DNA from 3 places in the Pseudoalteromonas sp. LC2018020214 genome. Region 3 is predicted to be linked to each of the others. Evidence: predicted binding sites of a transcription regulator. Region 3 holds the regulator's gene; each other region holds the start of a gene.

Region 1 (10,547 bases), 370 kb from region 3:
ACAACTTGCTGATCGCCACTTTTAGCAAATAACAGCATGTCGTTTACTTGAGTTTCTAAATCTTTTAAACGCGACATTAACTTTGTTTGAAAATTATCGCGAGATGCTTCGGGTAAGCGCTTAGACCCTAAATTAGCAGCGTACAGCATAGCGGCTGAGAGCGGCGTGCGTACTTGATGCGCTAATGATGCAACCATTTTACCCAGCGCGCTTAATCGCTGCATATGTGCAACACGTTTTTGTAAGCGGCGAGTTTCGGTTAAATCCGTCATTAAAATAAGTTGCCCAGGCTCTGGTGCTAAAGCAGTAATATCAAGCTTTATTAGGCGCCCGTCCTTTAAAGACACTTCATGGCCATCATCTTGATGTGGCCTAAAAGAGCGCTGAATAACATTAAACCAGCGTTCGCCTTCAAGTGGCTCGCCAAGCATATCAATCGCTATTTGATTCGCTTTTGCAATCAACCCTTTGCCATCAAGTACAACCACACCTGCTGGCATGGTATCAACCAAGTGCGAAAGCCAACTTGCTTGCTTGCGCAGATCGCTTAATTCACCAATGTACTCCTCTTGAAGTAAACATGGGTTATACTGATTTGCAGAAAAAAACTGTGGTTTTAGCACGCTAGCAAGGGCCATAATCAAATCTCGAATTGATGTAGATACATGTCTAAATGCACGATTTATACCAAAATTTATTTACATACTTATCATTAAGTTACATCAATAATTTGAGCGACATAAAAATGACGCACGCAAAAAGGAATAATAATGAGTGAGCAAATAAAGTGCCGTTGCCCGTGGCTCGACACCACTAAACCCGACTACGTTATTTACCATGATGAAGAATGGGGCGTCCCCCTTTATGATGATACAAAGCTGTTTGAATTTATCACTCTAGAATCAGCGCAAGCAGGCTTAAGCTGGTACACAATTTTAAAAAAGCGCAGCGGTTATAAAAAAGCATTTGCTAATTTTGATGTAGATAAAGTGGCACAATTCACACAAGATGACATTGAGAGATTAATGCTTGATGAGGGTATTGTGCGCAACCGATTAAAAATTGCGGCAACTGTTAACAACGCAAAGTGCTTTATAGAAATACAAAAAGAATTTGGAAGTTTTAGTAACTACCAATGGCAGTTTGTCGATAATAAACCGATTATAAGTAATTTAAATAACGCTGAGGATTATCCTGCAATTACAGAGGCATCAACTGCATTTGCTAAAGATTTAAAAAAACGGGGTTTTAAGTTTTTAGGCCCTACAACGGTTTACGCTCATATGCAGGCCTGCGGTATGGTTAACGATCATAGTAATGATTGTTTTAGAAAAGAAGAAATTATTAAGGCTTCTAGTGAGTAAGTGATTTATAACCATAAAAGTGATTAGTTCACAAAGAGGTTAAGAGACGCTGCGCTTTAGAGAAGTAAAGCGTAAGTTGACTATGGTTTCTCATTTACCTTCGTTTTTCTCTTTGTGAAATAACGTTTTATTTAAATGATTAAAAGCTTCGCTTTTCACGCGAGCAAGCTCAGCGTCTACCGCCAAGGTTTAAGTTTACGATTATCTTGTAGACGCCAAGCTTGCTTGCGTGACGGGCAAAGCCCGTAAAGTGATTGATCACAAATGAATAATAAATAACGAAAAGTATTTCACCATTTTCGTACTTCTAATCTCGTGAAAGATTATACTTTTTCATTTTCTCAACGAGTGTTGTTCTGCGAACCCCTAATATCTCTGCAGCGCGAGCTACAACGTAATCATAGCGCTCTAACGCTTGGGTAATTAAGCTAATTTCAAGCTCTGCTAAATAATCTTTAAGTTCAATACCATCATCAGGTAATAGCCCACTACCCGTTTGGCTAAACTCAGCGTCTGGCTCAGTTTCGTAATCACTAAAGCCTGTGCTAAATATGTCGTTAAAGGCGTCTTTTTCCATTAACTCTTCAGGGTATTCTGGCTCGTAGGCTTCAACTTCAATGTAACGATATTTGTTAGGTAAATCAGGAATATCGACCACTTTGTCAGGGAACATAATAACCATACGCTCCACCAAATTAGCAAGTTCACGAATATTACCAGGCCAAGCATGTTCTTTTAAGCTCTCAACTGCGCGCTCGGTAAACTTAGCGGTAGAACCAGTCTGGTCGTTAACACGGCGCATTAACTCCTTTAAAAGCAGCGGAATATCATCAGCACGTTCACTCAGTGATGGGTTTTCGATAGGAAATACATTTAAGCGGTAATATAAATCTTCCCTAAAACTGCCCTCTTCAATCATTGTTTCAAGATTACGATGCGTGGCTGCAATAACGCGTACATCAGCCTGAATAGCCTTTGTACCACCAACTCGTTCATAACTTCGTTCTTGCAATACTCGCAGCAACTTAACTTGCATTTGCAGTGGCATATCGCCTATTTCATCTAAAAATAGCGTCCCACCTTGAGCTAGTTCAAACCGCCCTTTACGCGCCGATATAGCACCAGTAAACGCGCCTTTTTCGTGGCCAAATAGTTCACTTTCGAGCAGCTCAGCCGGTATAGCACCACAGTTAACTGGTACAAACGGTCCATTAATACGCTTTGAAAGCAGGTGTACATTACGGGCAACCACTTCTTTACCAGTGCCTGATTCACCTAAAATTAAAACATTAGCGTCGGTTTTTGCCACTTGTTCAATTAAAAAGCGAACATCTTTTACGGCCTCTGTTTCACCAACAAGTCCATCAAAGATTTTATGCGGTTTAGTATGCTTATGCTCATTAGGCAGCATACGCTGATACTGCTGGCAATCGTGAAGTAACTGCGTTGTCACTTCGTGATTAAATGGCTCGCAAATAAGCCCCACTACATTAGCTATACTTAATAATGGTTTTAGCGTTTCGCCAATTAATAAAAACGGTAATGTTGGATAGCGTTTAATTAAGCTTTCGTGGTCAAGTGATTGCAACGCTCCTAAAATAATCATGCATTCTTGCTGCTGATATTTTTTGCATTCTTGTTCAAAGCAGTCTTCGCTTAATAGTTGAGCAGCTTCACCAATAAAGCCAAGTGAAGCATTTAATCCTATTGCGCGGTTGTTATTATTATCTAAAATCAAGATCATATTTAGCGAGCCGTACTTTCACTAATTTGTATAATTAGTTAAATTGTAAGCCAGTTCAGCATGGATGCAAGTGATAGCGGCAGTTTTTTGACATAAACGCCAAAAAACAGACGGGCTAGTTAAGTCAATCATACTTAATAGTTAATCATTAAGTATGGGTTATAGTTTTAACTTAGTTATTACCTAGCTATAACTTAGCTCTAAAAATTAATTTACTCGGCAATAAAAATGCTATTGTTAGTAAATAAACTCAATTATAAATTTAAGTTGAAGTTACAAATGCCGATACATAAATAAGTGAAAATGCTTGGCATTAATATTGCTTTGTTCTCATAAAAGTTTTATTACATTTTTATATTAGCTTTCACATAATTTTATTGTTTTAAATTTTAGGATCTTCCCATGGCTCATGTCTCAGTAAAAAAATACGGTCAAGTTCGTGCTAGTAGTATTGCCGAAATGGCTCCTTATGAACAAATAAACCTTATATTCAGTAATATAATCGGTCGCTTAGCAGCAACAAAAGGGTTTATTGAGCGCAAAGAAATACAAAAAAAAGGTGAAAATATTTCAGCCTGTGTTTTATTATTTGGCGCACTGCAAGACGCACTTAATTTAGAAGTAGAGCAAGACCCTAGTATTTCTAACAATTTATTGGCACTTTACGATTACTGCCAACGCCGTTTAACGCAAGCGAACATAAACAACGATATTGAAGCAATTGTGGAAGTATCAAGTATTGTTAAAGAAATTAAAGAAGGCTGGGATAACATTCCGCTAGATCAACGAAGTCCTGCGGTTTAATTTAAATTATGGACTCGCCAACATCTTCAGAGCAACTAACAAACAGCTCTGAGCTCATACAAACGTTGCTTAGTAAAATTGAAGTGTTAGTAAATGATGATAACGCAGACGAAGCTCAGCCTCTTTTAGACGCTTTAAATACTGAAATAAAGCAATGGTGCGAACGTAGCGAAGGTCCAAGTACAGAGCAATTAGAATTAATTCAGCTTCGTATAAATACTATTTTAGTAAAAGCGAATAGTGCTAAAAATGAATCGTCAAAAGCTATTATTAAACATAAAAAGTCAGGAAAAGCGATAAAAGCTTATAAAGCCATCTAGTAAATGGGTTTAATAAACTACCTTTATGCTAACTAAATACATGGCTATATCTTACTATTTGAACTAAAGAGCAATACACAATAAAAAACCGCTAAGTTTAAACTTAGCGGTTTTTTATTGACTCTGTAATACATTTAACTCAGCTATTAATTTGATTGCCTAACTACGCCTGGCATGTTCTCTAATTGAGCTTGAACATAACTACTGGTGTTATTAAGGCTCGCTACTAATAAATCCATCGCATTATATTGAGCGTATAATCGAGACGATAGCGACTCCATTTTACTAGCAAGGCTCACGCGCTGATCATCTATGTCATCGAGTTGATTTGTTTTACTATCAATTCGGTTTTGGATAATGCCGTCAGAATCTGTATAAAAGCTCATTAGCTCATCAAAAGACTGCGCAAAACCATCATCGTCATCACCTACAAAAAACTGCTGCACTAAATTTACATCTGCATCTATTTGCTCATCGAGTGTTTCTGTATTTAGCGTTAAAACACCGTAGCGATCTGTTTCAACACCTAATTGCGAAAGCGATAATGAATTACCATCGCCTAAATCAACTGATTCGGTGATTTCACTACGTAGTTTTGACATAACACCACGAAGTAATGAATCCCCAGCCATAACTCCAGCGCCAGCTTCACTTGAGGCACCCAAGTTATTACTAAGCTCCAATAATTCATTATAGCTTTCAATAAAACTATTTAAGCCTGTTTTAATATTATTGTTATTCTCAGTAACTGATATATCGCTTAAATCGTCATCGGTACTATGTAACTTTTTAACAGTCACATCTACACCGTCAATAACACTACTAAATTTGTTTGTATTGCTTGATACAGTTAACGTGCCATCAATTGTTATTTGTGCATTTTGAGCAGCGTTAACTTGCGTTATGTTAGTTGTATGATTAGCAGGGTCTGCGTCTGATACATCATAAGCTAATCGAGACAATCCACCTGTATCGGTATTACTGCCGTCATCGTCTTGTACGGTAATTGTTATTGCGTTGTCTTCGCCGGTTTCTTTACTAGTGAGCACTAAATGCTGACCGGTATCACTGGTTACTATAGTGGCAATAACAGAGTCATTGCTATCACTGCCAGTAAAAGGGCCGTTATTAATTTGGTCTCGTAAGTCTTCTAGTGTATTTGTAGCCGATAAAACCGTAGAAAAACTATTTGCACCAGAACCGATTGTAATCACGCCAGCTCCAATTGCCTCGTCTGCTGCAAATGCAGTGGAAGACAACTTATGCGCTTGTGCTAATGCGTCTACTTTTACATTGTAACTGCCTGGCTGAGCGTCTTTATCTGAGCTAATAGATATAAAATCATCATTGCCAGATGCAGTTCGCTTTTGGTAGTTATCACTATCGCCCAATGCTTCCATTGAGGTTTGTACTTTTTCAAGTGCTGACTTAAGTGCCCCAACAGCAGAAATATCCGTTGTTAACTTACTTTCTGTAGTATTTAAGCGAGCTTCAGCAGGTGCTTGTTCAGCATTAACTAGTGCATCAACAATATCTGACACCGCTAACCCAGAACCTAAGCCATTAAATGTAATAGACATACTTCACCTCTTAAATACTCAAAAATAAACTAACTCAATATTAGTAATGCAAACTACCGACTAAACTGTTTGATCAATTAAAATACCTGCCGACTCAGAGAGTTTAGACACCAAACTTAATACTTCCTCAGAAGGATATTGTTTAATAACCTCACCGCTGTCTTTATCGAGTACTTTAATAACATCGCGACCTGAATCTTCATCAACCTTAAATTGTAAACTTCGGTTCATTTCGCCCATAAAATCCTGCAATTGTTGCGCCATTTGTTCTAGTTGTTCGCGCTCTAACGGCTGAGCTTTTTCATCTTGGTTATTATTTTTGTATTGATTTTGCTGTAACTTTTGTTGATTGAGCACTTCCGTCTGCTTTACATCATCAATCGCTCGCTCAGTTAAAGTGTGAGCTGCTTGCCCTACTTGCTTATCATCACCAGCAACGGGAGTCGGTAATGTTGTAACCTCTGCGTTTGAAGAAATTGTATTCATAACAGATTCCTATTTTCACTTAATTAAACCAACAATAGCTTAGTTTATATTCTTAAACCACAAAAGGAGGTAGCTAAAGCCACCTCCTTTTTTAAAATACTAATACTGACTTTATGTATTAGTTAGCTAACCATTAAGCTATTACTTTTAACTTATTAACCTAATAAGCTAAGTGCTGTTTGTGGTAACTGATTCGCTTGCGATAATATTGATGTACCCGCTTGTTGCAAGATTTGGTTTTTAGTCATTTCTGCAGTTTCAGTTGCAAAATCAGTGTCTTGAATACGGCTGCGTGATGCAGATACGTTTTCAGAAATGTTTGCTAGGTTACTAATGGTGTGATCAAAACGGTTTTGAACCGCACCTAAATCAGCTCGCTGTGAATCTATTTCTGCAATTGCACTGTCAATTATAGATAGTGCGCTCTGAGAACCAGCTTGAGTAGAAATATCGAGTTTATCAATTGTTACTTTCGCAGCAGTTCCTGTTACAGTAGCAGCCGTAGTTACTCCACCAGTAACTTGAAATGACTTTTCTGATGAAAATTCTAGTGCAGAAGTAATGCTTGCTGCAGCATCTGTAGTTATTGCAGTACTGTTTGTGGTGTCACCTCTTGTATTAACTAGGACGCTATTTGTAGACGTATCATCTGTGTTAATGACTATGCCATCAACTCCTGACGCATTTAATTCCAAAATAGAGCCGTTCATTTCCGCGTCATAGCCTAAGTCTTTAAGCTTTGTTTGCAAAGTGGCTGTTGTATCACCATTTAGCTCTATCTCATGGTCGCCAATTGAAATCGTACCTGTTGTAGCTGTAGCTAGCGTAATGTCAATTTCAGCTACAGCTGCTGCCCGAACATCAGAGCCTGAGGCATTTATTTTATTTGCTGCCTCAGTCGCTGATGAACCAGCTGCAATTTGTACATCAACAGCCTTACCTGCAGCTGTTAGCTTTAGGGTCTCTGCGCTTGCTGTAGCTAATGTACCTGTTGCTGCACCCAAAGCGCCGAATGAGGATCCTGCAGCAGTAGCTTCCGCATAAGTACCGCCAATTTTGTCTGCAGAAATATCTTTGAGCGAAACATTAATAAGCTCGTTTGCATTCGCTCCGATTTGAAATGATTTAGTTCCAAAACTGCCGTCTAGCAATTGTTGACCACCAAACGAAGTCGTTTCGGCAATACGCGTTAACTCTGTTTGAAGTGCTGATACTTCTTTTTGCAGTGAGTCGCGGTCTTCTTTAGAGTTTGAGCCATTCGCAGATTGAAGCGCAAGTTCACGCATACGTTGAAGTATATTGGTTGACTCACTCATAGCGCCTTCAGCTGTTTGCGCCATTGAAATACCGTCATTAGCGTTACGCTGTGCTACTGCTAATCCGTTTACTTGTGACGTTAAACGGTTTGAAATTTGTAGGCCTGCCGCATCATCTTTTGCGCTGTTAATACGCATGCCTGATGATAAACGTTCCATTGATGTTGCAAGGTCTGAACCTGATTGAGACAAGTTACGTTGAGCATTTAGTGAAGATACATTTGTGTTTACTGAAATCATAATAAAACTCCTGATTACTTTCGTAATGTTGCTATTTTAATTTAACCAAGAGCTGTCACAAATGTATGCTCAGCTCCGTACTGATTAAGTTAACGGCAGGAGATAAATTATCTTTAGAAGTATTTTAAAAATAAATTAGTTTATTTACTTAGAAAAAGCTAACTGACTGTTTTAAATGATTAGTTATTTTAAATTGATTTAAAATACGGTTTGAATATTATGCTTTTAGTGGTTTTAACAACCTAAAAACAAAAAACGCACTTAATAAAGTGCGTTTATATATTTAGTTATTAGTTGAACTAATAATTAACCACCTAATAAACTAATGGCTGCTTGTGGTATTTGGTTTGCTTGCGAGAGTATTGACGTACCCGCTTGTTGTAAAATTTGGTTTTTAGTCATTTGTGCGGTTTCGGTTGCAAAGTCAGTATCTTGAATTCTGCTTCGTGATGCAGATACATTTTCAGATATATTAGCAAGATTACTTATAGTGTGGCCAAAGCGATTTTGAACCGCACCTAAATCAGAACGCTGGCTATCAATATCAGCTATTGCAGCATCAATAATTGAAATTGCCGTTTGTGACCCTGCTTGTGTAGAAATATCAATTTGATCTACATGAACATCTGTCGCAGTAACCGATATTGGACCAGCTGCAGTTAACTGCCCACTAGTATTAGCTACAGTGAAGCTTTTCTCTGATGAGAACTCAAGCGATGAAGTGAAGCTAGCAGCAGCATCAGCACCTGTTACAGCCCCAGCAGTCGGGGTTCCACCACGAGAAGTAATAGAGAAATCATTACTAGCGGAGTCGTCTCCTTGGATTATTATGCCATCAACTCCTCTAGCATCGAGTTCAATAGTAGTCCCATTCGAATTAACTGTATAACCCAATTCTTCAAGCTTAGAGGCCAAGCTATCAGTAGTTTCATTTGATAACGTTATCTCATGGTCGCCTATCGACATCGTTCCTGTTAGAGAAGCGTTAACCTCAATATCAACCATAGCAACAGCTTCTGCTCGAACATCAGCTCCGGTTGCATTAATGATAGAGGCGGTCTCTGTAACACTTGAGTTAGCACTTATAGTTACGCTTTCTGCTTTCCCCGCAGCCGTGATCGAGATTGATTGAGCTAAATTACCGGAGTCATTCAAAACAGCTCCAGCAGCATCAATGCCAAAAGAACTACCTGCATCATTCGAAGCAGCGTAAGTACCTCCAATTTGATCTGCAGAAATATCTTTAAGAGTCACATTTATGAGTTCATTAGCATTTGCGCCTACTTGGAATGATTTGGTGCCGTAACTACCATCTAACAACTGCTGTCCGCCAAACGAAGTGGTTTCTGCGATACGGGTTAATTCAGTTTGCAGCGCACTTACTTCTTTTTGTAATGCATCTCTGTCTTCTTTTGAATTTGAACCATTGGCTGATTGTAATGCAAGCTCTCGCATACGCTGTAATATATTGGTCGATTCGCCCATTGCACCTTCAGCGGTTTGCGCCATTGAGATACCATCGTTGGCATTACGTTGGGCTACAGCTAAACCATTTATTTGTGAAGTTAAACGGTTAGAAATTTGTAAGCCAGCCGCATCATCTTTTGCGCTATTGATACGCATACCTGATGATAAACGCTCCATTGAAGTAGCTAAGCCTTCACCTGATTTATTAAGGTTACGTTGTGCGTTTAGTGACGACACATTAGTATTTACTGTTAATGCCATTTTACCATCTCCTAGGTTTAAACAGAGTGTGGTTCAACACGATTTAACAGGAACCACTGTTCGATAATTTCTTACAATAAGAAAAGCATTTACTGTGCCAACTTTAATTTATTTTTAAGCGATTGTTTTTATAGACAAAAATAGGTTCTGCTGAATTGTAAATAATTAGTGAAGTTATTTAGAAGGGGGTGACATTTTTTTGCCGCGGTTTTGCAGCCAATTTTTGCCGCGATTTTGTAGATAGTTATTGCCGCTTTAAAGTAGGTAAAGCGGCAAGGTACTTCTGCTTACAATCTGCTTAAAACTTGCTTATAAGTAATCGAATAATGAAAGGTTAGTTAAACGGCCAAAAGTTGCTTGCGATGCTTGCAGTGCCGTTTCTTGTTTAGTGAGTTCGCTAATAGCTTCTGCCATATCAACTTCAACTAAGTTAGAGCGATTACTTTTATTTTGAATATCGAGTGCTAAGTTTGAATCGCTTACTCTTTCAAGCGCGTTCATACGACCGCCTAAACTTGCTTGGGTAAACACCACTTGCTCACTCGCATTTTGTAATTGCACTAAGCCATCAGCAAGTACTTGCTGAAAGTCATCACCTTCAAGTGTGCCATCGTTAAGGCCGGTAATAAGTGCTTGTAGTGTATTGAGTACGTTTTCTTTGCCTGGCTTTTCAAGGCTAAAATCTAGTTGACCAGGCGCACTACCCTCAAATTGAATTTTCATACCTGCAAATTCAATTGTATCATCTGTAACTTCACCAGTTTGAGGCGGGGTAAGCGACACGCCATCTTGTAAAACTTCGTATGTATCTGGATCGTTTGTTGTCGCACCAGCGGTTGTAACTACACTAAAAGTATTTGCTGTAGGTGAAACTGGAGTCGTTGGATCAGCATTGTATTGAGCTTGATGGAACTTATCGAACTCGGCTTGGCCATCAACATAAACAGTGCCACTAGTAATATTAT
Region 2 (10,547 bases), 1.3 Mb from region 3:
CACGCGGCATGATGGCGCGCTACATTATCGAAAATAAACTAACGCAATTAAGCCAACTTAAAGAGTTTACGGTAGCAGGTTATTACTTTAGCCCTGAGGCAACAGTTAAAGAGCTTGAGCCGGTATTTATGCGCGACGAACAAAATTAGGTCATAAGCTTAAATAAACAATTGAAAAGCCATGCATTGCATGGCTTTTTTGATACTGGCGTTATATTTGCAACTATATCTAATATTAATGAGATTATTAATTAAATAGGTGCAAACAAAATGATCAGTATTCCGTCAGTTGGCGAAGCCGAAAAGCTAATAGAGGAAAAGCTCGGAGGGTGGTTTGATGTTGTTATCAGCCATATCCCTAATTTTATAGTGGCAATTGTAATTGCCATAGTATTTTCAATATTGGCACGCTTTGCTGGCAAGCTGATGAAAAACGTGTTGCGCCGCTCTCTCGACTCAACACAAATTGCCGATTTAATGGCGTCAATATTTAAAGTTATTGTGTTGTGCATAGGTTTATTTATTGCGCTCGATTTTGTTGGCTTAAAAGGCACCGTTACTTCGCTACTTGCTGGTGCGGGTATTGTGGGTTTAGCCATTGGTTTTGCGTTTCAAGACATGACCGAAAACCTAATTGCAGGTATAGCAATGGGTGTACGTAAGCCATTTAAAACAGGTGATGTAATAGAAACCGATGATGTGTTTGGTTCGGTGCATTCTATAAACCTACGTAACACGCTAATAGAGAGTTTTTACGGGCAACTAATACTTGTACCAAACAAAGTCTTATTTAGAAATGTGCTAAAAAATTACACCACGCTAGGTATAAGACGTATAGAAGTACCCGTAGGTATTTCGTATGGCGACGACATAGAAAAAGCAAAAGACGTTATAGTCGATAAAATTAACGAATTTGACTTTGTAATACGTAAAGACGAAACCGCTGTATACGCTGAAGGTTTTGGCGACAGCAGCATTAACTTACTGGTGTGGTTTTGGATTAAATACCCAGGCGAGCCTGACTTTATGACGGTACGCCACAAAGGTGTTGTTGCCGTTAAGCAAGCACTAGATGAAGCTGATATTAGTATTCCTTTCCCAATTCGTACTTTAGATTTTGGCATTAAAGGCGGTGAAAAACTCGATGCCATGATAAGCGATAAAATAAGCCAGCAGTCATCCAATAAAGACAGTAGCGACGGTGCTGACTCTAGCCAAAGTGAGTAATTTAGTTAAAACTCATTAGGCAAAAGCATTGGGAAATAGTTACTTACCAACAGCGCATTTTTACAGAGTAAAATTGCGCTTTTTTTTATAAACGGATTATTAGCTAAAAGTTTAAATATCTAGTTTGTGTTTATTGAATATCAATTCTGATTAGTTGCGTTTGGCCATGGGAGTATTAACAAGTAAGATTAGTGTTTACCCAACGATTTTTTTACTGCCTTGCTGCACACTCTGAAATAACGCTCTCATCTATTTCAATAACTAAATAAATCATCCTTTTTAAGCCCGTTAGGTCGGCTAAAGAATCTGTGTAAGCTTTTTCAGTATCAATTGGGTTAACTTAAGGGTTAAAAGAGCAAAGACAAACACGCTAGCGTCAATTCTAAATCTATCTTCTTAAGGATAAGTGTGAGCTATCGTTTTAGAGGGAGGAATAATCGTATTGCTTAGGCTTTATTTTATCTTCTTCACAGCTGCAAAATTTGCCTTAAAACAGAATATAAAAAAGCGCAGCTTGTGTTGGAGTAACAAGCCGCGCTTATGAATTAGTTATACAAATAGGTTTTGTGGTGCGTATTAAATAACGCTAATTTTGTTGCGAATGATTTTAACCCCATCTATATTTTCTAGAAATTTTTGAGCCAGTGCGCGCTGAAAACCAGTTTGTGCTTCACCGTATAAATCTACTTCACCATTTTTTACCTGCACACGAATATCACTTAACGCTAGGTTAGGGTTAGTTCGTAGGGTGTTGGTGATAGTTTGTTGTAGGTTAGGTTGAGTGGCTACACTGCTTACTACGGCCATGTTGGTTGCTGCACTTACCTTTGTAGCGCAAGCTAATAAAAATAAACAACAAAATGATACTAAAGCGATAGTTAACTTGAAGCGGTTCATAACTTAATCCTTACATTACGGTGAATAGTGCAGCCACAAAATGGAAATTCCATCGGCTAGGTTATCTTTGTAGTTACAATTTCGGTGCCAATATTAACGCTATGAAATATAAGGTAATTTTATTAAGTGGGAATTAAGGTGGGCAAAAATTACATTTAAATGAGTATGAGTTACATGCTTGGGTTACATATGTAACAGGTACAAACACCAGAGCCTGTAAGGCTTGCATTAAAAAAGCCGACAAAAGTCGGCTTAGAATAAAAATATGTTAGGTTACTTTTTCTTTTTAACCTTAGCCTTTTTCTTGGCTTTCATTTTTACTGGATCTTTACGCTTTTTAGCCGGTGGCTTAGCTTCTTTATGCTGTGGCTCAACACCTTTAATTACACGGCGTTTTAGTTTTTGTTCAACGTAGCGCTCTACTTTATACAAAATACCAATGTCGTGTGCTTCAACTAATGATATTGCAATCCCTTTTTTACCAGCACGGCCAGTACGACCAATACGGTGTACGTATACGTCGGCAGTGCGCGGCATATCAAAGTTAATAACGTGGCTAATGTCAGATACGTCAATACCACGTGCAGCTACATCGGTCGCAATTAAGATACGTGTTTTGCCACTGTGAAAGTTTTCCATGGCTTTCATACGTTTGTCTTGTGGCATTTCGCCGCGTAACCAAGCTGCTTTAACGCCGTTATTGGTTAGCTCGCCAATCAGTGTTTCTAAACGCTCACGGGTTTTAACAAACACAATTGCTTTAGTCACGTCTGGACCATTTAAGGTATTTACTAAAAGCTCTAGTTTATGATGATAGTCATCGGCTAAATGTACCCACTGGTGAATTTTAGCTTTTTCTTTACGTGACGATTCAGCTTCTAATAGAGCTGGGTCGTTTAATGTTTTTTCAGCAAACCTTTCTACGCTGTCACCTTCGAGTGTTGCTGAGAATAAAAAACATTGGCGACGATTTTTAGCTTCGTCACAAATACGGCTCATTTCTTTTTTGAAACCCATATCTAACATGCGATCTGCTTCATCGATAATAAGCATTTCTACGTGTTCAGCATGAAAGTTTTCGGTTTCTAGGTATTCCATTAATCGACCTGGTGTGGCGATTAAAATATCGTTATTTTTTTCAAAAATTTCTTTATGCGTGCCGTAGTTAATACCGCCTGTTACTACACCAATTTTTAGGTGTGTGCGTTTAGCTAGCAGTTCACATTGTTCATGAATTTGATAAGCCAACTCACGAGTCGGGGTCATAACGAGGACGCGCGCAAAACCAGGATCACGACGTGGGAAATCCAGTAAGTACTGAATAGCCGGAATTAAAAATGCCGCTGTTTTACCTGTACCAGTAGGCGCAGATGCTAAAATATCGCGCCCCTGTAGTGCTTCAGGAATAGCTTGTTGTTGAATGCTGGTTGGCGTCTCGTAGCCCATTTTATTAATGGCATCGAGTAGCTTGTTATCAAGATCAAATTCAGAAAATTGCATAGAGTGTCTAAAATAAGGGACAATTACCCTGATTATACGCGCTATGCTGCGCTTGGTGAATGAAAAGGTGAAAAAATGTCTGGTTTTGTATTTAAACAATTTAAAGTTGAACACGACCACTGTGCAATGAAAGTTTCTACCGATGGCATTTTGCTTGGCGCATGGGCTAATTTAAGCGGTGCAAAGTCATTACTTGATATAGGCACAGGCACCGGCTTACTAGCATTAATGTGTAAGCAGCGCAGTAATGAGCTTGATATAACTGCGGTAGAAATTGACGAAAGCGCCTATACCCAAGCATTACAAAATGTAGCTAATAGTCCGTGGCCAACAATATGTATTAAGCACCAAACTATTCAAAGCTTTAGTAGTGAAGTTAAATTTGATGTTGTTATCTCTAATCCACCGTATTTTAATCACAGTTTAAAAGGCGATAATGCTGCGCGTAATACCGCGCGCCATACCGACGGCTTAAGTTTTGAAGAGTTAATTAATGCCTTTAAACGTTTAAGCCATAGTGGTTCTCGCTTTAGCTTAATACTCCCAAGCGTTGAAGGCGCATTATTTATAGAGCTTGCTACTCAAAATGGGCTTTATTTAAATGCTCATTGCCAAGTAAAAGCTACGCCTAATAAAGATATTAGCCGCAGTTTAATGGCATTTAGCTACGTAAAAAGCGATATAGAAACATCAATTCTGTGTATTAGAAACTTAGATAATACCTACACCGCTGATTATATAGCCCTGTGCAAAGCATTTTATTTGAAAATGTAAATTGCCAAGTTATGTAGGTTATCTAGTAATAAAGGATAATTTACCTATTATGCATACGTATTCAGTTTTTATTTAATCAATTCTCAATCTAGTGTTAACCACTTGTAAATAATTTCGAGTAGTTGTTTTGCTCGCTCAACAGTTGGATCACACACTATGAAACTCAATAAAATAATCACCATCGCAGGTTTAAGCCTAGGGTTGCTCTTACCGAGTATTGCCACAGCTACGCCCACCACATTTGTGCATTTGTTTGAATGGAATTGGCAAGATGTAGCGCAAGAATGTGAGCAATACCTAGGACCAAAAGGCTACGCTGCAGTACAGGTCTCGCCGCCTAATGAGCACATTACAGGAAGCCAATGGTGGACACGTTATCAGCCAGTAAGTTATGAACTGCAAAGTCGTGGCGGAAACCGTGCGCAGTTTATCGATATGGTAAATCGCTGTAGTGCAGCTGGGGTTGATATTTACGTTGATACGCTTATTAATCATATGGCAGCAGGAAGTGGCACTGGCACAGCGGGAAATAGCTTTGGTAATAAAAGCTTTCCTATTTATAGCCCACAAGATTTTCATGAAAGTTGTACCATTAATAGCTCTGACTATGGCAACGATCGCTACCGAGTACAAAATTGTGAACTCGTTGGACTTGCCGATTTAGATACCGCTTCAAACTATGTGCAAAATACCATTGCAACATATATTAACGACTTGCAAGCTATTGGCGTAAAAGGCTTTCGGTTTGATGCTTCTAAACATGTTGCAGCAAGCGATATCCAAAGTTTAATGGCTAAAGTAAATGGCTCGCCAGTGGTTTTTCAAGAAGTGATTGATCAAGGTGGGGAGGCTGTTGGTGCCTCTGAATATTTAAGCACAGGTTTAGTAACTGAATTTAAATATAGCACTGAGCTTGGTAACACCTTTAGAAACGGCTCGCTTGCATGGCTGAGTAATTTTGGCGAAGGGTGGGGCTTTATGCCAAGCTCTTCTGCGGTGGTTTTTGTAGATAATCACGACAATCAGCGCGGGCACGGCGGCGCTGGTAATGTAATTACCTTTGAGGATGGCCGCTTATATGACTTAGCCAATGTATTTATGTTGGCTTATCCGTACGGTTATCCAAAAGTAATGTCGAGTTATGATTTTCATGGTGATACAGATGCTGGTGGGCCAAATGTACCTGTACATAATAATGGTAACTTAGAGTGTTTTGCTAGTAATTGGAAGTGTGAGCATCGTTGGTCATATATTGCAGGCGGGGTCGATTTTAGAAATAACACCGCCGACAATTGGGCAGTAACAAACTGGTGGGATAACACAAATAATCAAATTTCATTTGGCCGAGGTAGTTCGGGTCATATGGCTATTAACAAAGAAGACTCAACACTTAGAGCAACTGTGCAAACCGATATGGCGCCAGGGCAATACTGTAATGTGTTAAAAGGCGAGTTGTCAGCTGATGCTAAAAGTTGTAGTGGTGAGGCTATAACGGTTAATTCCGATGGTACTATTAATCTTAATATTGGCGCTTGGGATGCGATGGCAATTCATAAAAATGCCAAGTTAAATACAAGTTCTGCCCCAAGCACTGAAAGTGACTGGCAGCGAACGGTTATTTTTATTAATGCACAAACACAAAGTGGACAAGATATGTTTTTGCGCGGTGGAATTGACCACGCTTATGCAAACGCAAATCTGGGTCGAAATTGCCAAACAAGTAATTTTGAGTGTGCAATGCCCATTCGTCATAATAATTTAAAAAACGTGACAACAAGCCCTTGGAAAGCAAATGATAACTACCTTGATTGGTATGGCATAGAAAATGGACAAAGTAGCGAAGCAGAAGGTTCTGCTACCGACTGGACAACGAATGTTTGGCCTGCAGGTTGGGGCGCTGAAAAAACGCTAAACACAGATGGTTTTGGTGTAACACCATTAAATATATGGGGCGAACACTATTGGATGCTTGATGTGGATATGGATTGCAGTAAATCGGTTAATGGATGGTTTGAACTAAAAGCATTCATTAAAAATGGCCAAGGATGGGAGACTGCTATTGCTCAAAACAATACACCTTATACAAGTACTAATCATATGGCGCAATGCGGAAAAGTTAATAAATTTGAGTTTAATAACTCAAGTGTAGTAATTCGTAGTTTTTAAAAGTAAACAAAAAAGCTCATATGAAAACCTAAACTAATGATTATTAGTTTAGGTTTTTTGCTTTTTAACCTGAACTCTGGTTAAGAGATTTACTAACATATTGAATCATGGTGATATTTAAATTTATTTTCTCTAGCCAGAGATTTTCAGTGAAAACAAGGCGAATTTACGCGTCAATAGCTGGCCTATTGCAAGTAAAGTCAACGCAGTTAGCGCTGAAAATAGCTGCTCGAGATAGATTTATTATCCAGAGTTCAGGTTTATTATTTTAAGTACAGCGCTTTAATAGTGTGTTTATAAATCACCTGTTATGATTCACTCATTAGTTACATTGAATTAAGACAACACAATGAAAAAATTAAATAAAATAATACTACTAAGTACATTCTCTGCGGTTGTTTTGGCAAGCCAAAGTGCACTGGCAGCCATGACCCCAGTTGGGCTTTGGAAAACGATTGACGAGGATACAAACCAAGCTAAGTCGTATGTACGTATTACCCAAACCAACGGTACTTTAAGCGGTAAAGTTGAAACTATTCTAGACCCTACAAAACAAAATGATATATGCAGTAAGTGTGATGATGAGCTAAAAGATCAGCCTATTTTAGGAATGACTATAATCACTGATGTAAAAGCACAAGATGATGGCACCTGGGGAGACGGTGAAATACTCGACCCAACAAATGGTAAAACCTACACCTTACAATTAACCCCACAAGATGAAGGTAAAAAGCTCGAAGTGCGCGGTTACATTGGCTTTTTTTACCGAAACCAATATTGGCTAAGAGTAGAGTAAGTTTTACTACTTACTTAATTACTAAACGTTAAATAATTAAGCATTAACTGAAATCATTTTTGCGCTTTGCCTTTCTTACTCACTAAGCCTGCCATATTTAATTGGCATAAAATTTTGAGTAAATAAAAGGGTAAAATATGATTAAGTACATAGTTGCTTTAATAATGCTTAGCACACTGTTAATAAGCGGTGCGGCAAACGCAAAGGATGATGCGGTAAACACTGGCTGGTTTAATAACACGGCTATTAAAGGGTATGACAGTGTTGCTTATTTTACCCAAAATAAAGCCGTTAAAGGCAGCGACAAATATACGTTTAGTTATTTAGATGCCGACTGGCATTTTTCGAGTGAAGAAAACAAAACGGCATTTGCAGAAAACCCAAAGCGTTATGCACCGCAATACGGTGGCTGGTGCGCTTATGCAATGGCTGATGAGGGGAATGCCGTAGGGATTGACCCAGAAGCATTTTATATTCACGAAGGTAAGCTTTACTTAAATTACAGCCAAAGCGTACAACAAAAATGGTTAAGTAATTTATTGCCGTACATTGTGATGGCTGATGGATATTACCCACAAACGACCAATGTTATGACGTTTCAATAAATTACTCATATTATTAGGGTCTGTTGAACTTTGCGGATTAAAATTTGTTCAAACTAGGGGCTATTTAATCGCGGCGCGAGATTTGTAACCTAGTGGGCTAAGTAAAAACCGAGCAACAAAGAGTAAGTAGCCCCTAGGAAGAACCCTTTGGGCAGCGCCTGTTTGGCATTAATGCTACGTTATCGCCCATTTATGGGGAATAACCACACTGCATAGGCTCTGCCTTGCCTAAATACCAAACAGACTGCTGCAAATTTAACCTTAAAAGATCAACAGACCCTAGTTAAAAAGCCCGCAACTAAACTAGTTGCGGGCTTTTTACTTATTAGCTTATTAATTAAAGCGTTTCGCTATATTCAGTCATTACCTGTTCAACCCATGTTGCAATACGATCATCGCTTAGCTCGTATTGGCTGTCTTCGTCGAGCGCAAGACCAACAAACTGTTTACCATCAGGCGTTAATGCTTTTGAAGCTTCAAACTCGTAACTACTGTCGTTTGGCCAAAAACCAAGTTGAGTAAATGTTTGCGTATTTATTTCATCGTGTAGCATGCCTAGGGCATCTTGAAACCATTGCCCGTAACCTTGCTGATCGCCCATGCCAAATAAAGCAATGGTTTTACCGTTTAGGTTTACGTCGGCTATGTCGTCCCACTTTGACTCCCAGTCTTCTTGTATTTCACCAAAATCCCATGTTGAAATACCAAAGATGATAAAGTCGTACTGCTCTGCATTTTTTAGTGGCTCGTCTTTAATATTGTGCAGGGTAACTATATCGGCACCAATAATGTCGCGAATCTTTTCTGCTGCCATTTCGGTGTAGCACGTAGTAGAACCAAAAAATAAACCAATTTGCATCGTATTTATCACTGTGTAATTGCCTGATATGATAGGCTCAAGTTTACCGTAAGGTATTTTTAATTGATACCTTAGCAAAGCATGAGAGCATAATGTGACAACGCTATCTGACGATTCTTTTGAAAATAACAGCAGTATGAGCAGTAATAGCGACTACCTAGAAACCTTTTTAGATAGCCTGTACTTAGAACAAGGCGTAAGCGAAAATACATTAAGCGCTTATCGCAGTGATTTAGATAAGTTTTGCCTATTTTTAAAGGGCGAAAATTTAATGACGGTAACGGGGCTCGACATAGAAAGCTATTTAGCGCATCGAGTTGATTTAGGTTTAAAACCACGCAGTACAGCACGTAGCATTAGTGCGCTAAAGCGTTTTTATCAGTACTTTGTGCGCGAAAAAATAATTAGTGATTCGCCCATGCTAAACATAGCTCAACCAAAAGCCGGACAGTCGTTACCTAAAACACTCTCAGAAGCTGAAGTTGAGGCATTGTTAAATGCGCCCAACACAGAAGAAGCGATGGGACTGCGCGACAAAGCCATGCTAGAGCTACTTTATGCAACGGGGTTGCGTGTAAGTGAGCTTGTTGGGCTTCGTATGGAGCAAATTAATTTGCGCCAAGCGGTGGTGTTTGTAAAAGGTAAAGGTAACAAAGAGCGCTTAGTGCCATTGGGTGAAGAAGCCATGTATTGGCTGGAGCAATTTTTAAAGGGTGGGCGTGCACAAATGATAAAACACGCCACCGATTTTGTGTTCCCATCTAAGCGCGGAGTAGGCATGACGCGACAAACCTTTTGGCATAGAATTAAACACTATGCTATTTTGGCATCAGTTGAGTCTCCATTATCGCCCCATACCATGCGCCATGCTTTTGCTACGCACTTATTAAATCATGGGGCAGATTTACGTGTGGTACAAATGATGTTGGGCCATAGCGATTTATCAACGACGCAAATTTATACCCATGTTGCCAATGAACGGTTAAAGTCGGTACACGCAGAGCATCATCCGCGAGCGTAAGTTTGAAAGTAAATATTATTAAGCCGGTCAATATATTAAGTATTTTTAGGATAGAGAGAAGTTATGAAAAAATTAATGTTAGCAGGTGCCATGTTGTGCACAAGTATTAGTGCATTTGCAAATGGCGTTGCTGTAACACCAGATGCTAATGATCCTATTATTACTAAATTTGCCGAGCTTGGTGTAACTGTAAAGCAAATTAACCCAAGCCCAGTAGCGGGTTTAAAAGAGTTGATCACTAATAAGGGCGTGCTTTACGCAAGTCCAGATGGTCAATTTTTAATGCAAGGTACGTTAATCGATTTAAATAATCGTAACAACTTAACAGAGCAAGCATTAAACGGCGTGCGTGTTGAGGGCATTAAAGAATACGAAGATTCGATGATTGTGTACAAAGCACCAAACGAAAAACACAGTATTACCGTATTTACCGACATTAGCTGTGGTTACTGTCGTAAATTACATCGCGAGTTAGACGATTTACTTGATGCGGGTATTACCGTTAAGTACCTTGCGTTTCCACGTGGTGGCTTACAAGGTTCAGGCTACGCCGATTTAATGAACGTATGGTGTGCACGCGATCAGCAAGAAGCACTAACAGAAGCTAAGTCGGGTACAAGTACTAAAGTAGTTGCAGGCTGTAGCGCACCGGTTGCAGAGCATTACCAGCTTGGTCAAAGCTTTGGTATTAGCGGCACACCTG
Region 3 (10,547 bases):
CGCGCCATCCGTATTTTGTATAACTGGCTTAACACAATGGTTACCTCGTTTGTTATTTTAATTCTTGGTTTTGCAGCTCTTGTTTGGAGTGCCGATAGGTTTGTTTATGGGGCTGCGGCTCTTGCTAAAAACTTTGGTGTACCTACACTTATTGTTGGTTTGACCGTTGTAGCCATGGGCTCTTCAGCCCCTGAAATGATGGTTTCAGCCTCTGCCGCTCTAGCTAACAAAACCGACACAGCGGTTGGCAATGCTGTTGGCTCTAATATTACAAACATTTTACTTGTGTTAGGTATCACGGCTCTATTTCGCCCTCTTTCAGTTTCATCTAGTACGTTAAAACGTGAAATGCCATTAGTGATGCTCGTATCTTTAGCTACTTGGTATGTGTTCTCAGATAACTACTTTTCATTTAGTGAAGGTGTTGCGCTTTTAGTTGGCTTTATCGTATTCATCGGTGGGTTAATCATTGTATCTATGCGTGCAAAAAACCAAGATGACCCATTTGTCTCAGAAGCCTGCGACGATGTACCAAACGATGTACCTACTAAAAAAGCGGTATTTTGGTTAATTGTCGGCATGATACTCCTGCCGGTTAGTTCTCATTTTTTAATCGGCTCAGCTGTTGATATTGCTAAATACTTCGGCTTAAGCGACTTAGTCATTGGTTTAACAATTATTGCCATTGGTACTAGCTTGCCTGAACTTGCCGCCTCGGTTGCAGGTGTACTTAAAAATGAAGATGATTTAGCACTAGGTAATATTGTTGGCTCAAACATATTTAATATTTTAGCTGTATTACCTCTAGCAGGTATTATTAATCCTTCAGCAATTGATCCATCGTTAGTAAGCCGAGATATACTAATTATGATTGGTGCAACACTTGCTCTTATTATTATGTCATTGAACTTTAGAGGCACCCAGCGTATCAATAGGGTAGAAGGCGGCTTATTGCTAATAGCGTTTTTGGGTTACCAAGGGTATATTTTTAGTCAAGTAGGGTAAATGATGGCAACGCTAAACTTTATTGAACAAGGCCTTCGCGTTTTAGATGTTGAGCGCCAAGCACTTAGTGATATTGCACAATATGTAGATGAAAATTTTCATAATGCGTGCCAATTAATGTACGATTGTGAAGGCCGTATTATTGTCATTGGCATGGGAAAATCAGGCCATATTGGCAATAAAATAGCGGCAACCCTTGCAAGTACTGGCAGCCCAGCGTTTTTTGTTCACCCTGGTGAAGCAAGTCATGGTGATTTAGGTATGATCACTAAAAATGACGTGGTTATGCTTATTTCTAATTCAGGGGAAACCAGCGAAGTTTTAAATATCATTCCGGTTTTAAAACGACTTGGTGCCAAAATGATAGCAATGACTGGCAATACACAATCAACCATGGCGACCCTTGCTAATGTACATGTGTGTATTAAAGTAGAAAAAGAAGCCTGTTCATTGGGTCTAGCCCCTACATCAAGTACCACTGCAACGCTTGCGATGGGCGATGCCATGGCAGTTGCATTATTAGAAGCTCGCGGCTTTACAGCTGATGACTTCGCGCTATCTCACCCAGGTGGTAGTTTAGGCAAGCGCTTATTACTTACTTTAAAAGATGTTATGCACAGCGGCGCAAATACACCTATTATTGATGTTTCACAAACAGTTAAAGATGCCCTAATAGAAATGTCAGCTAAAGGGTTAGGTATGACAGCCATTGTTGATGAAAATCAGCAACTCGTAGGGTTATTTACCGATGGTGACTTACGTCGCATTTTAGAGCAAAGAATTGACATTCATACAACACAAATAGATGTTGTTATGACTAAGTCATGCACTACAGCTACACAAGATATTTTAGCCGCTGAAGCGCTCAATATTATGGAACGTAAACGTATAAATGGCCTAATCGTCGTCAATGAGAAAAACCAACCTATTGGCGCATTAAATATGCAAGACCTATTAAAAGCAGGAGTGTTATAAATGCAATTTGAAGAACTCTATCAACCGCTGAGCGATGATGCAAAAGCACGCGCTAAAAAAGTAAAACTACTTATATGCGATATTGATGGTGTATTTTCTGATGGCCGTATTTACCTTGGCAATCAAGGTGAAGAGCTAAAAGCATTTAATACAAAAGATGGTTTTGGCATTAAAGCACTTATAAACAGTGGCTTTGAAGTAGCTGTTATTACTGGTCGTCATTCACAGATAGTACAACAACGTATGAGCAGCTTAACCGTACAGCATATTTATCAAGGCCAAGAAAATAAGCTCATTGCCTATCAAGAATTAAAAGATAAACTCAACCTTAGCGATGAACAAATTGCTTATATTGGTGATGACGGTCCTGACATGCCTGTTATGGAGTTAGTAGGCTTTGCCGTTGCAGTAAATGATGCCCACCCACTTATTAAGCGTTTGTCACATTATGTAACGCAAATGCCTGGCGGTTTTGGTGCTGTGAGAGAACTCACCGATTTGCTCATGCTTGAAAATGGTAAAACATTGACTACACAAGGCACTAGTTCATGAATGCAGCGCGCATAATATTAAGCGTTTTATTCATTAGCTGTATGGTTTGGCTTTGGTACCCTTATTTTACACAAACAAATATTGTGCCTCAGGCTGAGCCTGAAGTTGTTGCTAAGCCTGATTACATAGCTATTGAGCTCAAACAGACAGCCTATGATGAGCAAGGTAAAATTAGCCACAAAGTCACTGCGGCTAAAATGGAGCTATACCAGCAATTAGGTTTCACGTTTTTCGAAAAACCCATTTTTACTTTATATAACGAACAACAAACGTGGCAAATAAATGCAGACGAAGCAACATTATACGAAGATAAACAATTAATTTTAGAAGGTAATGTGGTTGCCAAAAATTTAACCGATAACGCCATGATAGACAAAATCAATGCTGATAATATTCAGGTAGATATAAAGCTATTAACAATGCGTTCGGAGCAACCCGTCATTATCACTGGACCGAATTTAAAAATCACCGGTAAAGGCCTAGAAGCCGACTTGAAAACCGAAGTGATAAAACTAATTAACCATACGCGAACCATATATTATGACCAATAAAATATTAAAATCACTTATAATTCCTACACTTATACTAGCGTTTAATAGTAGTGCTGCAGAACAAAACACGCAACCTGCTGCCAATCAAATTTCAATAAGTGCCGACAAGCAAGAAGGTCAATTAAAAGCTAATGTGGGTATTTTTGAGAAAAACGTTGAGATTATTCACGGTAATCGCCGCATTACAGCCGATCGCCTAGAAGTACACAAACGTGATGAACTTGGTGATAATAAACAATTATTAATTGCCACAGGTAGCCCTGCGCACTTTGAAGAAAAGCAATCAGATGGCACGACTATGAGCGCCAGTGCTGACGAAGTGCGTTATGATGTATCTAAGCGTTTTTTAACGCTTGTTGGTAATGCACAAGTATCGCAAGCGGGACAAAAAATAAATGCTAAAAGCATTACCTACGATATAGAGCAGCAGCTAATCAGTGCCGAAAAAGATGAAAACTCAACTGACCGCGTTCACACAATTTTAGTACCGATCGAAACTAAAAAAAGTAAAAAAGGCGATAAAGGTCAACCATGAGCACATTAAAAGCAGAACTATTGGCAAAAAGCTATAAAGGTCGTGAAGTTGTAAAAAACGTCGGCCTTGAAGTACAAGCTGGCAGTATAGTTGGCTTACTTGGCCCTAACGGTGCTGGTAAAACAACGACTTTTTATATGATTGTAGGGCTTGTTCCTAGCGACAAAGGTAAAATATCTATTGATGATAACGATATTACTCTTTTACCTATGCATAGTCGTGCTAGATTAGGCATAGGCTACTTACCACAAGAGTCATCGATTTTTAGAAAGCTGACTGTTTATCAAAACTTAATGGCCATTTTAGAAACGCGCAAAGAACTAAATAAACAAGCCAGAGAAGACACGCTCAATAACTTATTAGATGAATTTAGCATACAACACATTCGTGATAGCCAAGGTATGGCATTATCGGGTGGAGAACGTCGTCGTGTAGAAATAGCACGAGCGCTGGCAGCAGATCCTAAATTTATACTACTGGATGAACCGTTTGCCGGTGTTGACCCTATTTCGGTATTAGATATAAAGAAAATAATAGAACATCTTAAAAATCGTGGGATTGGTGTCTTAATTACCGACCATAACGTAAGAGAGACCCTTGATGTTTGTGAAAAAGCCTACATTGTTTCTCATGGGGAGCTGATTGCATCAGGTACTCCAGAACACGTATTAAATGATAAAACAGTACGCGATGTTTACTTAGGCGAGCAATTTAGGCTGTAACATTTACGCCATGTCTTTAAGCATCTGCTAGTATTAATTATAACAACATAAAAGGATTGTTAGAGATACATGAGGCAATCACTACAGCTGCGCATGGGCCAGCAACTTACAATGACTCCACAGTTGCAACAAGCTATTCGTTTGTTGCAACTCAGTACATTGGATCTCCAGCAAGAAATACAAGAAGCTCTCGACAGTAATCCACTATTAGAGGTTGAAGAGGCAGACTATTCTGAAGACGCTGCTGGTAAAAACGAGCAAAAAGCTGATACCGATGACATAACTGTTAGCGCATCTGCTGATGATGCTCCGAGCGAATACGAACAAGATACTGGTGAAGCACTTGCAAAAGACACGCTAAGTGACGACATGGCTATGGATGTTAGTTGGGATGAGTACATGAGTGCCGCCCCAGCAGCCTCATCAGGTCCAATGCCTGAAGACGAATCAATATACCAAGGCGCCTCTACTGAAACGCTCCATGAGTATTTAATGTGGCAATTACAACTAACGCCATTTAGCCCTACCGATGAAGCCATCGCTATTGCGATTGTAGAGGCCGTCGATGATTCAGGTATTTTAACACTAAGCTGCGAAGAGATTTTAGAAAGCTTTAATCAAGAAAACGAAGATGATAACGAAGATGATAACGAAGTTGAACTTGATGAAATTGAAGCGGTATTAAAACGCATCCAACTGTTTGATCCTGTTGGTATTGCTGCACGTAGTTTACAAGAGTGTTTGTGTATTCAGCTTAATCAATTTGATAAAGAAACACCTTACATTAATGAAACGAAAATGATTTTAACCGAGCATATTGATCTATTAGCAGCTCGCGACTATCGTACATTAATGAAAAAAACTAAGCTCAAAGAAGAAGAGCTTAAAGAAGTAATGACACTAATACATACTCTCAACCCAAAACCTGCAGATACTATTGTAAGGGAAGAATCTGAGTATGTTATTCCTGATGTGTCAGTTAAAAAAATTAAAGGCCGCTGGGTTGTCGAATTAAACCCAGATAGCATGCCTAAAATTCGTGTTAATAGCCAATACGCGGCAATGTCTCGCACTGTAAAATCAAGTGGTGACAGCCAGTTTATTCGCTCACATTTACAAGAAGCTAAATGGTTTATTAAAAGCTTAGAAAGTAGAAACGACACGCTATTGAAAGTTACTAATTGTATTGTTAAGCAACAACAAGGCTTTTTTGAACATGGCCCTGAAGCCATGAAACCAATGGTTTTAAATGATGTCGCTGAAATGGTAGAAATGCACGAATCGACAATTTCACGCGTAACTACTCAAAAGTACATGCATACACCCCGTGGTATATTTGAGCTTAAATACTTTTTCTCAAGCCATGTAAGTACTGAAAACGGTGGTGAATGTTCATCTACAGCAATACGTGCGCTTATCCGAAAATTAATCGCAGCAGAAAACTCAGCAAAACCATTGAGTGATAGCAAAATAGCGGATATATTGGCTGAGCAAGGAATTAAAGTAGCAAGACGTACAATCGCAAAATACCGCGAATCTCTTGCTATTCCACCGTCAAATCAGCGTAAAAGTCTGATTTAAGACGCTAAACTAAGAGGGTAATGCTTATGCAACTAAACTTAACTGGTCGTCACGTAGAATTAACCGATTCACTAAGAGACTATATTAATACTAAATTTGCGAAGCTTGAAAGACACTCTGATCATATAAATAATGTTCATGTCATTCTCGATGTAGAAAAATTAAATCAAAAAGCAGAAGCCACAATACACGTAAGCGGTGCTGAGCTATTTGCCTCTACAGAACATCAAGATATGTATGCCGCTATTGACTCGTTGATCGACAAGCTCGATCGCCAAGTAATCAAACACAAAGAGAAGCTTGCTCGACACTAATATGATGAAATTAAGTTCACTTATATGCCAGGACTGCAGCAAAGCTGCGGTCCTTTTTAATAGCAAAAAAAGAATTTTAGAGTTCATTAGCGAACTTGCTCACGACAAACTTCCGTATTTACCGCAACAAGATATTCTTAATGCTTTAATGAGCAGAGAGAAATTAGGTAGTACAGGTATAGGGCGTGGCATTGCTATTCCTCATGGAAGAATGAGCGGTGCAGAAGAGCCTTTGGCTTTAGTGCTCGTTAGCGAAACTCCAATAAACTTTGATGCAATCGATAATCGCCCTGTTGATATTTTTGTCGCACTCATCGTACCAGATGGCGATAACCAGCAGCACTTAAAGACTCTAGCAACCATTGCTGATAAACTAAACAACAAAGATTTTTGTAAACAGTTACGCAGTGCAAAATCTGATACTGAGCTTTACCAAGTTATTGTCGATCAATCATAGTTTTATAAAGGGTGTTAAATGGAGTTAATTATCATAAGCGGTCGTTCTGGTTCTGGAAAGTCGGTTGCTTTGCGCGTTGTAGAAGATTTAGGTTATTATTGCGTTGATAATATTCCAGTAAACCTACTACCTTCATTAGTTCGCAGTGTGTCTGATAGCTACGATAAAATTGCTGTTAGCATTGATGTGCGCAACATCCCTAAAGAACAAGATGAATTTAACGATATTCTTGAATACTTGCCTGGCTTTGCAAACCCTACGTTGTTTTATTTAGATAGCGACGATCAGACATTGATCAAACGCTTTTCAGAAACACGCAGATTACACCCACTATCAATAGACTCGTTGCCGCTTGATTTAGCCATCAAAAAAGAAAAAGAATTACTTGATGTATTAACCACTCGCGCCGACTTTATGATAGATACGACTGATTTAAGTGTTCATCAACTCGCTGAATCTATTCGTGAAAAGATTTTAGGTAAAAAAGATAAGCAACTGATTGTCACATTTGAATCATTTGGTTTTAAACACGGTATACCAAAAGAAGCAGACTACGTATTTGATGCACGCTTTTTACCAAATCCACACTGGGAACCAGAGTTGAAGCCTTTAAATGGGTTAGATCAACCGGTTAAAGACTATTTAGCTAATCACAGCATAGTGCAAAAATTCACATGGCAAATTCAAACATTTGTACAAACGTGGTTACCGCATTTAGAAAGAAATAACCGCAGTTATTTAACCATTGCTATTGGGTGTACAGGCGGGCAACATCGCTCTGTGTATTTAGCGCAAACTATCGGTGAAAGTTTTGCAATGACACATCCCAATGTAAAAATTCGCCATCGCGAGCAAGAAAAATAATATAGCTGAATAATCACCTGTTCAGCTTAGGTAGAGTAAGTTATGCATTGTGAAGATACCTTTTTAATAAAAAACAAATTAGGCTTACACGCCAGAGCAGCTACTGTGCTTGCGCAATTAGCAGTACAATTTGATGCGACAATCACATTATTCCAAGATGACAAAGAAGCCGCAGGCGATAGCGTACTTGCATTAATGTTACTTGAAAGTAGCCAAGGAAAAGAAGTTAAAGTTGTTTGTAAAGGCCCTGATTCTGAGCAAGCTTTACACGCTGTTGGAGAATTAATAGCACAACGCTTTAATGAACAAGAATAACCTGTTTTATAAAAACAATATTCGCATTACTAATGCTTCAATTAAAACAGACATATAAAATAAATAGGTTAGTAACGCCAGTTAACTCACCTCCCCCCATAAAGTAATATAACAATTTATAAAGGACGCCAATGCCAGAAGCTTTTGAACAAGATTACCCACTACAGCAACTAAAACAGGTGACGAAGTCACTCAATAGTGGTCAGTTTGTTCAAGTTAGGCGCATGCTCGCAAAAACGGCTCCTTGTGATACCGCATTATTATTAGAATCATCACCGCATAAAATTCGCCGACTGCTTTGGCAATTGGTCGATCCTGATGTGCAGGGTGATGTTCTTGAAGAATTATCTGAAGATGTTCGTTTAGGCATTATTGCCCAAATGGAACCTAAGCACATTGCCGCCGCAACTGAAGATATGGGCCACGATGACTTAGGTGAAGTATTACGTAGCCTGCCAGATACCGTCTATAAAGACGTTGTTAGCGCGATGGACATTCAAGACCGTGAACGTGCCACGCAAGCACTGTCATATCAAGAGCGTTCAGCTGGTGCACTAATGAACACCGATACGGTGACCATTCGCCCTGATGTAACACTCGATGTTGTACTTCGTTATATTAGACTGCGTGGTGAGCTACCAGAGGGTACAGATGATTTATATGTTGTTGATAAACATAACTGCTTTATAGGCGCTTTATCGCTGAGTACATTATTAACTAATCCGCCAGAAAAAATTGTCCGCGATTTAATGGATGAAGATTGTGAGTCTATCCCAATCTCTATGGATGAAAGTGAAGTAGCGCAATTATTTGAGCGTCATAATTGGATATCGGCCCCTGTAGTGGACGATAACGACCAACTCCTCGGTCGTGTTACTATCGATGACATCGTTGATGTAATCCGAGAAGATGCCGAGCATAGCTTATTAAGCCTAGCCGGTCTTGATGATGAAGAGGATACATTCGCGCCTGTACTAAAAAGCTCTAAAAAACGCTCAGTTTGGCTAGGAGTTAATTTACTAACCGCACTTGCAGCTGCTTTTGTAGCTAGCTTTTTTGAAGGCACTTTAGATGTGCTCCCTATTTTGGCTGTGCTTAACGGTATTGTCCCTTCTATGGGTGGTGTTGCTGGTAGCCAATCATTAACGCTTGTTATCCGCGGTATTGCAGTAGGTCATATAAACCAAACAAACCAACGTTTCTTGATGATGAAAGAACTGGCCATTGGCGCGCTAAACGGTATTTTGTGGTCACTATTAATTGCGGGTGTTATTGCGCTATGGCAGTGGGACTTTATGCTTGGTGGCGTACTCGCCTTCGCTATGTTTATGAACTTAGTGGTGGCAGGTGTTGCTGGTGCAAGTATTCCAATAATTCTTAAGAGAATGAATATAGACCCTGCTCTTGCAGGGAGTGTGGTGCTAACCACGGTGACTGATATTGTTGGCATATTCGCCTTTTTAGGTACTGCTACATGGCTGCTGATATAAATTAAACGCTTTAAATGTAAAGAACTACAGCAAAAATACTTAGGGTAAATCAGTAGCTATGGCAACGGATACCAAACATAAAAATGACATACCTAAAAAAACGCTAAAACAAAAAAGCGTATCCATATTAAAAAGTGTATTGGTATATGGCTCTATATTTTTCGTCATTTATACCGCCGTCAATTGGTGGCGGCAACCTGTCATGCCAGCAAATCCTCAATTACAATTAATCGATTATAAAGCGCAAAACATTGATTTAGCAGCAATGAGCCAAGATAAACCCACGCTTGTGTATTTTTGGGGAACTTGGTGTCCTATTTGTACTATTACCTCCCCTGCCATAAACGAACTCGCAAACGAGAATAAATACCCTGTTGTGAGCATCGCGATAAAATCAGGCTCTGATCAAGAGCTGCATGATTATTTAAATGAGCAAGGCTACAGCTTCAGTACTGTTAACGATCAACACGGGGAGATATTTTCCGATTGGCAGGGACAAGTCACGCCATCTTATATAATCTTAAAAGATAATAAAATGACGCAAGGACTCACCGGCATTCAGCCGTTATGGTCACTTAAATTGCGTTTGTGGTTATCATCAATGCTTTAAAAAAAAGCTAAACTTAGCACAGGATATCTAAAGAGAGGGGCTCTAAAACCTCACCCTTTATCACCTACAATAATATAGATAATAAAGAGCAAAGCTGACTTAATTTACATATAAAAAAGCTAAAAAACGCGTACCGCAATTAGCCTTATCTATTAGCAAATAAAGTTACTAACGTGTGCTTTGACGATTACCGCCTACTTTTGGCTTAGTGTTTGCCTTTTTAAATTGGCTAAAACCGGTATGTCGCGTTAGTGCCGGACGCCCACCTTTTTTACCACCTTTACCTGATTTTTCATCGCGCCCTTCTTCTGGCACTAAACAGTTAGGCCCTTTACCAATTAAATTAGCTTTACCCATTTTACGTAGAGCTTCACGTATCATTGGCCAACCAGCTGCATCGTGGTAGCGTAAAATAGCTTTATGTAATCTACGTTGGCGTGCGCCTTTAGGTACTGGAACAACTTCTGAGTTGTTTTTTATATTACGTAAAGAGTTCATCTCTGTATGGTAAATAGTCGTCGCATTAGCCATAGGTGATGGGTAAAAATTTTGTACCTGATCAAGCTTAAAGTCGTT

Evidence for each region. The regulator sigma-54, encoded in region 3, starts transcription at its own class of promoters, with help from an activator protein. The targets are predictions, from matches to a motif close to GTTGGCACGNNNNTNGNNT.
Region 1: fliS (flagellar export chaperone FliS) is a predicted target of sigma-54. The motif match lies at 3,415-3,433, and genes of this name have one in related genera.
Region 2: JG479_RS13695 (BON domain-containing protein) is a predicted target of sigma-54. The motif match lies at 2,197-2,215, and genes of this name have one in related genera.

The regions. Positions count from the first base shown of each region.
Region 1 covers NZ_CP066804.1:1,042,264-1,052,810, reverse strand. Annotated here, with positions in the region: gene JG479_RS04520 (sensor histidine kinase) at 1-638, opposite strand, end outside; gene JG479_RS04515 (DNA-3-methyladenine glycosylase I) at 771-1,364, shown strand; gene JG479_RS04510 (sigma-54 dependent transcriptional regulator) at 1,672-3,108, opposite strand; gene fliS (flagellar export chaperone FliS) at 3,511-3,912, shown strand; gene JG479_RS04500 (hypothetical protein) at 3,921-4,232, shown strand; gene fliD (flagellar filament capping protein FliD) at 4,379-5,812, opposite strand; gene JG479_RS04490 (flagellar protein FlaG) at 5,873-6,298, opposite strand; gene JG479_RS20265 (flagellin) at 6,454-7,008, opposite strand; partial or broken gene JG479_RS20260 (flagellin N-terminal helical domain-containing protein) at 7,447-7,854, opposite strand; gene JG479_RS04480 (flagellin) at 8,161-9,582, opposite strand; gene flgL (flagellar hook-associated protein FlgL) at 9,892-10,547, opposite strand, start outside.
Region 2 covers NZ_CP066804.1:3,068,828-3,079,374, reverse strand. Annotated here, with positions in the region: gene yaaA (peroxide stress protein YaaA) at 1-149, shown strand, start outside; gene JG479_RS13700 (mechanosensitive ion channel family protein) at 270-1,226, shown strand; gene JG479_RS13695 (BON domain-containing protein) at 1,803-2,123, opposite strand; gene srmB (ATP-dependent RNA helicase SrmB) at 2,397-3,623, opposite strand; gene JG479_RS13685 (tRNA1(Val) (adenine(37)-N6)-methyltransferase) at 3,699-4,397, shown strand; gene JG479_RS13680 (alpha-amylase) at 4,554-6,563, shown strand; gene JG479_RS13675 (DUF2147 domain-containing protein) at 6,913-7,359, shown strand; gene JG479_RS13670 (YHS domain-containing (seleno)protein) at 7,497-7,964, shown strand; gene fldB (flavodoxin FldB) at 8,302-8,823, opposite strand; gene xerD (site-specific tyrosine recombinase XerD) at 8,918-9,844, shown strand; gene dsbC (bifunctional protein-disulfide isomerase/oxidoreductase DsbC) at 9,908-10,547, shown strand, end outside.
Region 3 covers NZ_CP066804.1:674,853-685,399, reverse strand. Annotated here, with positions in the region: gene JG479_RS02935 (calcium/sodium antiporter) at 37-1,005, shown strand; gene JG479_RS02930 (KpsF/GutQ family sugar-phosphate isomerase) at 1,009-1,980, shown strand; gene kdsC (3-deoxy-manno-octulosonate-8-phosphatase KdsC) at 1,981-2,532, shown strand; gene lptC (LPS export ABC transporter periplasmic protein LptC) at 2,529-3,083, shown strand; gene lptA (lipopolysaccharide transport periplasmic protein LptA) at 3,073-3,618, shown strand; gene lptB (LPS export ABC transporter ATP-binding protein) at 3,615-4,340, shown strand; gene JG479_RS02905 (RNA polymerase factor sigma-54) at 4,410-5,921, shown strand; gene hpf (ribosome hibernation promoting factor) at 5,948-6,235, shown strand; gene ptsN (PTS IIA-like nitrogen regulatory protein PtsN) at 6,240-6,692, shown strand; gene rapZ (RNase adapter RapZ) at 6,711-7,556, shown strand; gene JG479_RS02885 (HPr family phosphocarrier protein) at 7,599-7,871, shown strand; gene mgtE (magnesium transporter) at 8,003-9,361, shown strand; gene JG479_RS02875 (protein disulfide oxidoreductase) at 9,564-9,971, shown strand; gene JG479_RS02870 (YgiQ family radical SAM protein) at 10,140-10,547, opposite strand, start outside.